Regions from separate parts of the Mesorhizobium sp. WSM4308 genome, predicted to be linked through region 3. Evidence: predicted binding sites of a transcription regulator. Region 3 holds the regulator's gene; each other region holds the start of a gene.
The links. Region 3 encodes PhoB, which activates phosphate uptake and scavenging genes when phosphate is short. Its sites were predicted from a motif close to TGTCATNNANCTGTCAT; they were not measured.
Positions count from the first base shown of each region.

Region 1: a site for PhoB is predicted at 1,443-1,459, ahead of CK227_RS19755 (RNA degradosome polyphosphate kinase). Genes of this name have one in related genera too.
Region 2: a site for PhoB is predicted at 1,538-1,554, ahead of CK227_RS18910 (esterase-like activity of phytase family protein). Genes of this name have one in related genera too.

Region 1 covers NZ_NSFW01000010.1:105,934-109,209, forward strand. The annotation lists gene CK227_RS19745 (FAD-dependent monooxygenase) at 1-1,114, opposite strand, end outside; gene CK227_RS19750 (zinc-finger domain-containing protein) at 1,134-1,379, opposite strand; gene CK227_RS19755 (RNA degradosome polyphosphate kinase) at 1,608-3,276, shown strand, end outside.
Region 2 covers NZ_NSFW01000009.1:275,244-278,519, reverse strand. The annotation lists gene CK227_RS18920 (trimethylamine methyltransferase family protein) at 1-1,100, opposite strand, end outside; partial or broken gene CK227_RS18915 (glycine cleavage T C-terminal barrel domain-containing protein) at 1,112-1,342, opposite strand; gene CK227_RS18910 (esterase-like activity of phytase family protein) at 1,670-3,139, shown strand; gene CK227_RS18905 (L,D-transpeptidase) at 3,214-3,276, opposite strand, start outside.
Region 3 covers NZ_NSFW01000003.1:228,447-231,722, reverse strand. The annotation lists gene pstB (phosphate ABC transporter ATP-binding protein PstB) at 1-321, shown strand, start outside; gene phoU (phosphate signaling complex protein PhoU) at 347-1,054, shown strand; gene phoB (phosphate regulon transcriptional regulator PhoB) at 1,074-1,763, shown strand; gene CK227_RS06870 (hypothetical protein) at 1,852-2,115, opposite strand; gene CK227_RS06865 (ROK family protein) at 2,205-3,276, opposite strand, start outside.

The DNA of each region.
Region 1 (3,276 bases), on a different contig from region 3:
AGGCAAGCCGGTTGAGCGCGCCACGCTTAAGGACCTTCTCCACGCGCGGTCGCCGGAGATTTTCCCAGATGGTGAGGCTTTGGCGCGGATCGGCGCGAAAGTCGGCGACCAGCGTGGCAAGCGTCGCGGCATCCTCGATTGCCATTGCCGCGCCCTGCGCGGCGAACGGCGTCATCGCATGCGCGGCATCGCCGATCAGCGCAATGCCGGTTGGCATTGTCCAGGGCTGCTTCTGCTCCACGGTGTGCAGCGGCCAGGTCAACCATGGGCCGGCCATTTCCACCAGCTTGACGAGTCCTGGCGCGGTGCCGCGCATGGCGGCAGACAGGATGCCGGGATCGGCACGGCCGGACCAGCCCTCGGCGATGCGCTCGCCTTTGGTGAAGGCGACGAGATTGAAGGCGTCGCCCTTGCTGACGGGATAGGCGACCATATGGAACCCCGGATACAGGAAAGTCGTGACGCAATCGGCCGCGCCGATGGCGGCAAAGGCTTGCCCGGCGCTGCTGTCGGCCGCAACGGTGGTGCGCCAGGCCAGCTCTCCCGAAAAACGGCTTCTTGGCGATGCCATCCTTTTTGCATCGACAAGCCCGCGCACCGACGACCAGACGCCATCGGCGCCGACCAGCAAGGAGCCCTGTTCCTCTGCCGTCTTGCCGCCGATCTCGACGGTCGCCGTGATACCATGGCCGCCAGTCGCAATTTTTTCGACGCGCGCCCCGAGCGTGAGATGGATATCAGGCATCTCTGCCACACACGCCATCAGCGCAGTCTGCAGGTCGGCGCGATGGGCGACGAGATAGGGAGCGCCCCAGCGACTTTCACCTGATTGTCCCAACGGCACACGCGCCAATTGGCGTAACGTCCTGGCATCCCTCAGCACCACGGCCTCTGGTCGCACCGTCGCCGGCAGCAGCCGGTCGAGCACGCCGAGGTCACGCAGGATGCGTGTGGCGTTGGGAGAAAGTTGGAGGCCGGCGCCTACGGCTTCCAGGCGCGGCGCTTGCTCGAACACCTGCACGCGATAGCCGCGTTTGGCAAAAGCAAGTGCGGCAGTCAGCCCTGCGACGCCCGCTCCGGCGATGACGATTTGCCGGGAGCGCTGGTCGTCCATCAGGTCCGTCGGGAAAGAATCAAGCGGCCTGGTCGATGTAAAGGCAGCCTGCCGGCAGCGTTTCCGTTGCCTTCAGCTTCGGCGAATAGCGGTAAAGCGTCGAGCAATAGGGGCAGACTTTTTCATTGTCGTCGCCCATGTCGAGAAACACATGCGGGTGGTCGAAAGGCGGATTGGCGCCCGTGCACATGAATTCCTTGACCCCGATGTCGATCGCCGGATGGCCGGCATCGTTCTGGAAATGGGGAATGGAACCGCCTGCCATCGTCGTCTCCTTAACGCAGTCTCGCATGCATCTGGATCATAACAGGTCTCTTTGCAAGATCGATGAAATGAAACTGTCGCAAAACCCTGTCAGAGGATAAGTTGAGCCGGTTAAGCGTGTGACCGCGGATGCCAAGCGATTCCGCGACTGATCACGCTTCACGAAGGCATGTTTGAGCGTTCATCGTCGTCTGGCGGCGCTCCAAGGGAACGGTTGTGGGCAGGGACAATGAACGAACTGAAGCCGGTGCAGAGCGAATTCGTCAATGTCGAGGTGGCCAATTCAGAGGGCGGCAACCCGGATCGCTTCGTCAACCGGGAGTTTTCCTGGCTGCAATTCAATCGCCGCGTTCTCGAGGAATCGCTGAACACCCACCATCCGCTGCTGGAACGCGTCCGCTTCCTGTCGATCTCCGCCGCCAATCTCGATGAATTCTTCATGGTGCGTGTCGCCGGCCTCGCCGGCCAGGTGCGCGAAGGCATTACGCTGAAAAGCCCTGACGGCCGCACCCCCGAACAGCAGCTCGAACAGCTGCTGCGCGAGGTCGAGCGGCTGCAGGAAGACCAGCAGAAGAGCCTTTCGGCGCTTACCGTGCTGCTCAACAAGGAAGGCATTGAGAGCATCACGCGCGATGCGCTGACCAAGGACGAGAAGGTCTGGCTGGAAGAGCATTTCCAGGACCAGGTGTTTCCGGTGCTTACCCCGCTGTCGATCGACCCGGCGCATCCGTTCCCGTTCATTCCCAATCTCGGCTTCTCGATGGCGCTGCAGCTACGCCACCGCAAGAATGGCGAGGAGATGAGCGCGCTCTTGCGTCTGCCGGTGGCGCTGAAGCGCTTCATCCGGCTTCCCGATCGCAAGCACCATGTCCGCTTCATCCCGCTTGAGGAGGCGGTCGGTCTCTATATCGGCAAGCTGTTTCCGGGTTATGAGGTCAAGGGTTCCGGCACATTCCGCATCATCCGCGACAGCGATATCGAGGTCGAGGAGGAATCAGAAGATCTGGTGCGCCTGTTCGAGACGGCGCTGAAGCGCCGCCGCCGCGGCTCGGTGATCCGCATCGAGTTCGACAGGCTGATGCCTGCGGAACTGCGCGATTTCGTGGCCGGTGAGCTCGGCGTCTCGTCCAGCCGCATCAGCGTGCTGACCGGTCCGCTGGCGCTCAGCCAGATCTCCGAGATCGTCTCCGTCCCCCGCGACGACCTGAAGTTCACCCCCTACAATCCGCGCTTTCCTGAGCGTATCCGCGAGCATGGCGGCGACTGCTTTGCCGCTATCCGCGAGAAGGACATCATCGTCCACCACCCCTACGAATCCTTCGACGTCGTCGTGCAGTTCCTGCGCCAGGCGATGGCCGATCCGGAAGTGGTGGCGATCAAGCAGACGCTTTACCGAACCTCCAACGACAGCCCGATCGTGCGCGCGCTGGTCGACGCGGCCGAAGCCGGCAAGTCGGTGACCGCGTTGGTCGAGCTTAAGGCGCGTTTCGACGAGGAGGCCAACATCCGCTGGGCGCGCGACCTCGAGCGCGCCGGCGTGCAGGTCGTGTTCGGGTTCCTCGAGTTGAAGACCCACGCGAAAATGTCGCTGGTGGTGCGGCGCGAGGATGGCAAGCTGCGCAACTACGTGCATCTGGGCACCGGCAACTACCATCCGGTCACCGCGCGCATCTACACCGACCTGTCCTTCTTCACCACCGATCCGACGATCGCCCGCGACGTCGCCCAGCTGTTCAATTTCATCACCGGTTATGCCGAGCCGACCGCCGAAATGCGGCTGGCTATCTCGCCATTCACGCTGCGCAACCGCATCCTGCAGCACATTTCCGACGAAGTCGCGCATGCGCTGGAGGGAAAGCCGGCGCGCATCTGGATGAAGATGAACGCGCTGGTCGACC
Region 2 (3,276 bases), on a different contig from region 3:
AGGGCGAACTGCGACTCATGGGCGGCCTGCGCATCGGAAATGTTGGCGGCACTGCCGGCGCCCGAACGCCAGGGAAGGCCGATGAAGCGTGCCAATTGGCCGGCCCCCAGTGTCGCCTTGACGTGCTCGGGCGTGCCGAACGCCGGAGCGCCCGACTTCATGTCGACATTGGAGGAGAAGGAACCGTAGAGCACGGGTGCGCCGGGACGCACGATCTGCGCCAGTGCCAGACCGGCCAGCGCCTCGGCATGCTGCAGCGTCAGCGCGCCGGCGACCGTGATCGGCGCCATCGCGCCTGCCAGGCAGAACGGCGTGATGACCAGGACCTGCCCGGCGCGGGCGAAGTCGATGATGCCTTGCGCCATCGGAATGTCGAGCTGGCGCGGTGAATTGGTGTTGATGATGGTGTAGCAATGGGCGCCAGCGCGGAATTCATCCTCCGACAGCCCGCGCGTCAGCCGGATCATCTCGAAGCCATCCTCGACCTGCGGCGTGCCGCGCGCGAAGACAAAGGGGAACTTGTCGGACAGCGTCAACTGCGCGCGGTTGACGGCATAGTGGCGAAAACGGTTGTCGACATCCTGCGGCTCGATGCAGGGGCAAAGCATGTGCAGTACGTCGAAATGCTGGATGAGCTTGGTCAATTCCTCGAAGGCGCCGAGCGTTCCCGGCCGGCGGCCGCGTTCGAGATCGGTGACGTTCGGCGCGCCAGCGCCGGCGAGGAACGTCATCGAGCCGAGTTCGAGCAAAAGATCGCGGCTGCGGTCGCCCGCCAGCGCTGGAATTGATTTTGGCGCCGAGGCCAATGCCGCGGCCACGATGTCGCGGCCGATGCGCACCATGTCGGTGTCCGGCTCCACAAGCGCACCGGCGCGGGCGAAAATCTCCCGCGCCTGTGGCAAGAGCACCTTGATGCCGAGTTCCTCCAGCACGCGCAGCGCCGTGTCGTGGATGGAAGCCACCTGGTCATCCGAAAAGATCGGCTGCGGCAGGAACGGGTTCTTCAGCGACCGGTAGTTGGGCCGGCGGCTGCTTTCGCTGCCGGCTTCGCCCGTGCGTCCACGCCGGCGCTCGCGCCTGCTGTCTCGTGCCTCGATCATCGAAATCCTCCTCATTGCCGCATCGCCTTGCCCGAGGGATCGTAGGGCGCCGGCGCGACGACGCGAGCCGGCCGTTCGACGCCGACAATGTGCACCGAAAGCGCCGTCCCCTCCTCGGTAAAATCGGCGTCGACCAACGCCAGCGCGACGCTCCTGCCGATCGTGTAGCCAAAGCCGCCCGACGTGACGAAGCCGACGCGCCGGCCATCGCGCCAGACCGGCTCGAAGCCGCCGGCGTCGGCCCGATGACGACTGCGCGGTTGTGCGACTTGAAGGCCTCCCTCCCGGTCTGTCAGAAGCACACCATATGCACACTAGACATAAGTGTCCAGTACTGCGCTTGCGCACCCGAACGATGCGTGGGGATCATCCATTCTTCCGCCAGAGCGCGTGTTTTTCTCGGCCTGTGAACACGCCGGCGTTCAGGCATGCCGCACTGTCACGCAAGCATCATGTTCGCGCCGTAGACCGCTTTTCGGGGGCGGCGCGCGGCAGCATCGATGTACCGCCTCTTTCAGCTTTTTCGCTCTTCGGCCGCTCCGGCGCATCTGTCACAAAGAGGATCATCCATGAAACATCTGCACCGAACCGCCTGGATCGGCGTCGCTCTGGCCTTGTTCACCGCGCTCACGCCGGCGCTTGCCGACAGCACCGCGACAGTCGGCGGCCCGGTCAACAAGGGCCTGGTCGGCGTCGGCCGCATCCCGGCCGCACAGCGCGACAAATTCGGCGAGACGTTCGGCTCGGGTTCCGGCATGGCGATCGACACATCGAGCTGGAGGCGTGATGCGGGCACCTACCAGGGTTCGCTCTGGCTGCTGCCGGATCGCGGCTACAATGTCGCCGGCACCACCGACTACCGGCCGCGCCTCAACACGATCGGCATCGAGTTCACGCCGGCAGCAGCAGGCGCCGCTGGCCAGGAACAGACCGAAGTCAAGGCGACGCTCACCGACACCATGCTTCTCACCGACGACAAGGGCGCCGATGCCACCGGGCTCGATCCGCTGTCGGATGTGCGTGCCGCCGCAGGCGACATGCCGATGCTGCCCGCCGCCACCAATGGCAAGCTCGCCCTCGACAACGAGGCGATCGTGCGCCTGCCGGACGGCTCGATGTTCATCTCCGACGAATATGGCCCCAACATCTACCGCTTCTCGGCGCAGGGCCGCCTGCTGTCGGCGACCCAGCCGCCGGCGGCCCTGGTGCCGATGCGCAAGGGCGCGCCGAACTTCTCCTCGGACAATCCGGGTCCAGGTGCCGCCGAGCCCGATCCGAAGGATCCCGAGACCGGCCGCCAGAACAACCAGGGTCTCGAAGGCATGGCGATGACGCCGGACGGCAAGTTCCTGATCGCCGTGCTGCAGTCGGCGACCCGGGAGGATGGCGGCGATTCAGGTTCGACCCGGCAAAACACCAGGGCGCTGGTCTATGACGCTTCCGACCTCGCCCATCTCAAGCTGGCGCATGAATATGTCGTTCCGCTGCCGGTGTTCAAGGACGCCAAGGGCAAGACCAAGGTCGCCGCGCAAAGCGAGATCGTGGCGCTGTCGGACACGTCCTTCCTGATGCTGACGCGCGACAGCGGCAACGGCCAGGGCGTCAAGGGCGACAGCTCGCTTCTGCGCCAGATCTTTGTCGTCGACGTTTCGGCCGCAACCGACATCGCGGGCAGCCCTTTCGACGCCGCCGACAAGCCGGTCGCGCCCAAGGGCGTGCTCGATCCGTCGGTGACGCCGGCCAGGCTGACGCCGTTCATCGACATCAACGACAATGCGCAGCTCAACCGCTTCGGCCTGCACAATGGCGCGCCGAACGACCACAACAACCTGTCCGAGAAGTGGGAAGCAATGTCGCTGGCCAGCGTGCTCGATCCACAGCTGCCCGACGACTATTTCCTGTTCGTCGCCAATGACAACGACTTCCTCGCCCAGGACGGTTTCCAGGTCGGCGCCCCCTACAAGGCCGATGACGGCGCCAATGTCGACACCATGTTCCTGGTCTATCAGGTCACGCTTCCCGGCCTCGCCAGGAAATAATCAGTACGATCCAGGCGGACGCGCATGGCGCGTCCGCCTGAGTATTCCGGTCGAACCGTCGATCGTGAAGGTACTTACTTCAAGAACTCCGCGTCCTTCGGCACGCCGGCATCGATCGGCTCAGCCGTCCTGCTCGA
Region 3 (3,276 bases):
CTCAGCCTGTCGGGCGGCCAGCAGCAGCGGCTGTGCATCGCCCGCACCGTGGCGGTGAAGCCTGAAGTCATCCTGCTCGACGAGCCTGCCTCGGCGCTCGACCCGCTGTCGACCGCCAAGATCGAGGAGCTGATCGACGAGCTGCAGGCCGACTATACGATCGTCATCGTCACCCACAACATGCAGCAGGCGGCGCGCGTCTCGAAGCAGACCGCCTTCATGTATCTGGGCGAACTGGTCGAATTCGACCGCACCGAGAAGATCTTCACGTCGCCCCGCGAGAAGCGCACGCAAGACTACATAACCGGCCGCTTCGGCTGATCGCACGCATACGAGGACCAGGATCATGGCCGAACACACAGTCGCAGCCTTCGACGAGGATCTCGGACAGATCAGCAGGCTGATCAGCGACATGGGCGATCTCGCCGGCTCGATGGTCGGCGGCGCCACCAAGGCGCTGCTGAACTCCGACAATGCGCTCGCCCAGCGCGTCGTCTCCGACGACGCCATCATGGATGCGCGCCAGCGCGAACTCGACGACCGCGCCATCACGCTGATCGCCAAGCGCCAGCCGATGGCCGACGATCTGCGCCATGTCGTCGGCTCGATCCGCATGGCCGGCGACCTCGAACGCATTGGCGACCTTGCCAAGAACATCGCCAAGCGCGTCGGTACTGTCGGCCTCAGCGCCACGCCGCGCGACCTGTCGCATTCCATCGACGCCATGGCGCAGCTGGTGCTGATCCAGGTGCAGGGCGTCATCGAGGAGTATGCGGCGCGCGATGCCGCGGCACTGGCGAAGCTGCGCGCCGACGATGAGCGCATCGACGTCAAATACACCTCCGTCTTCCGCGAACTGCTGACCTATATGATGGAAGATCCGCGCAACATCACGGCTTGCACGCATCTGTTGTTCTGCGCCAAGAATCTCGAACGCATCGGCGACCACGTGACCAACATCGCCGAGAATGCGTACTATGTCCTGACCGGCACGCAGCTGCCCGCCAACCGTCCAAAACAGGACGAGACGGCGATGTCGGCGCCGGCGGCCTGAGCGCAGGGGTAACCAACCGATGATCGCACCACGCATCATGGTGGTGGAGGACGAGGAGCCGCTCGGCGTGCTCCTCCGCTACAATCTGGAATCGGAGGGTTACCAGGTCGAGGTGGTGACACGCGGCGACGAAGCCGAAATCCGCCTGCAGGAGAACGTGCCCGACCTGCTCGTGCTCGACTGGATGGTGCCGGCGGTATCCGGCATCGAACTCTGCCGGCGATTGCGGATGCGGCCCGAGACCGAGCGGCTGCCGATCATCATGCTGACCGCGCGGGGCGAGGAAAGCGACCGTGTACGCGGGCTTTCCACCGGCGCCGACGACTATCTGGTCAAGCCGTTCTCGACGCCGGAATTCATGGCCCGCATCAAGGCGCTGCTGCGCCGCGCCAAGCCGGAAGTGCTGTCCAGCGTGCTCAAGGTCGGCGATATCGTGCTCGACCGTGAATCGCACCGGGTCTACCGCAAGAAGAGCGAGATCCGGCTCGGGCCGACCGAATTCCGCCTGCTCGAATTCATGATGCGCCATCCTGGCCGCGTGTTCTCGCGCAGCCAGCTGCTCGACAATGTCTGGGGCGAGACGATCTACATCGACGAGCGTACCGTGGACGTGCATGTCGGCCGGTTGCGCAAGGCGGTCAACAATGGTCGCATGCCGGATGTCATCCGTACCATTCGTGGGGCGGGCTACGCGATCCGGGAAGACTAGAGCTTGCCTCATCCCGATAAAATCGGGATGAGGCTCCAAGATCGAAACTCCAATCAGCAGGTAGTCGCCAATGCCGTGAAGAGGGTGATCAGCGGACTTCGACTTCTCCCAACAGATGTTGCCGCCTCATCTCCTCTTCGACCCATACAGCAACGCGCTGGAGCTTTGAATGTTTGATGTCTCGAATGATCAGCTGCGTAGTGGCCGCGTCGACCTCGCCGATAATAATTTCGCCCCAGCCGTTGGTTCGCAGGAAGCGGTAGACGTCCTCGCCGAAGTTGCGAACACGATGGACGAGGCCGTAAAACTCGGCCTGATCTATGTTGAAGTTGATCACCAACGAACGGGACATCAGCAGATCATACAGGCAGACACATTGCCAATTGATGTCGCAACGGGCCGAACGCGGTCGTTCAGAATGATCGAGTTTCGTCCTGACCGTCAGGCAACGTTCTTTCCGGCACCCGTTCTTGCCTGCACGCCCGGCGCGAAAATCTCCTGGTCGACGAAGGTCAGCGCGCGCATGGCGCAACCTTCGCGGATCAGCGGCAGTTCGTTCGGTTCGGTGTCGAAGGAGATCGATTCCGAGTGCTGGCCACCAGCGGTCTGGGCGATCGCCTCGCGCAATGCCGGCTCGATGAGATCGAAGGCGGCGGCGCTGACGCCGACCATGGCAACGGGCGCCGGATCGATCAGCGCGAACAGGCTGCCGAGGCCGTAACCCAGTGCCTCGCCGGCCTTGCGATAGGCTTCGCGCTCGGGTCCGTCCCGTTCCCGTGCCGTCGCGGCCAGCGCCCGCATCTGCGCGTCGCTGACATCGGCCACCGGCTCGGTGTCCTCGCCGAGCTGCCTGGCATTGCGCCAGATGGCGTAATTGCCGGCATAGGCCTCGACACAGCCGCGCCGCCCGCAGCGGCAGAGCGCGCCGCCGGGCCGATGGATCATGTGGCCGAACTCGCCGCCCGAGGAATGGGTGCCGGTGAACAGCTCGCCCTTCAGCACCAGCCCCATGCCGATGCCGTGCGAAAGCAGGATGGCGATGAAGTCGTCGCGGTAGCGCTCGGGATCGCGCCTGCGCAGCGCCACCGCCATCATGTTGCAGTCGTTTTCCATGGTGGCGGGGATGCCGAACTCGGCTTCGAGTATGTCGGCGAAGGCGATGTCGGTCTGCGGCGTGATCGGCGACCACAGCATCGCCCGGGCCTCGGTATCGGTGATGCCCTGGATCGCCAGCGCGATGCGGGCGACGCTGCGCACGTCAATGTCGGGATCTTCGAGGCGCCGCCTTACGATGGCCACGCATTCGCCGATCAGCGCCTCGCGCGACATGGTCAGCGTGTCCAGCCGGCGCTGTTCTTCAGATATCACCTGGCCGGCATAGTCGATGACTGCGACCGACAGGAAATTCAGCGACAGCACCACGGTCATCACAGCCGCGGCCTCCGGAGTGAGGCCGAGGCCGACCTGCGGCCTGCCGCGTTTCAGCGCGCCGGCCTCGCTCGGCTTGCCCTCG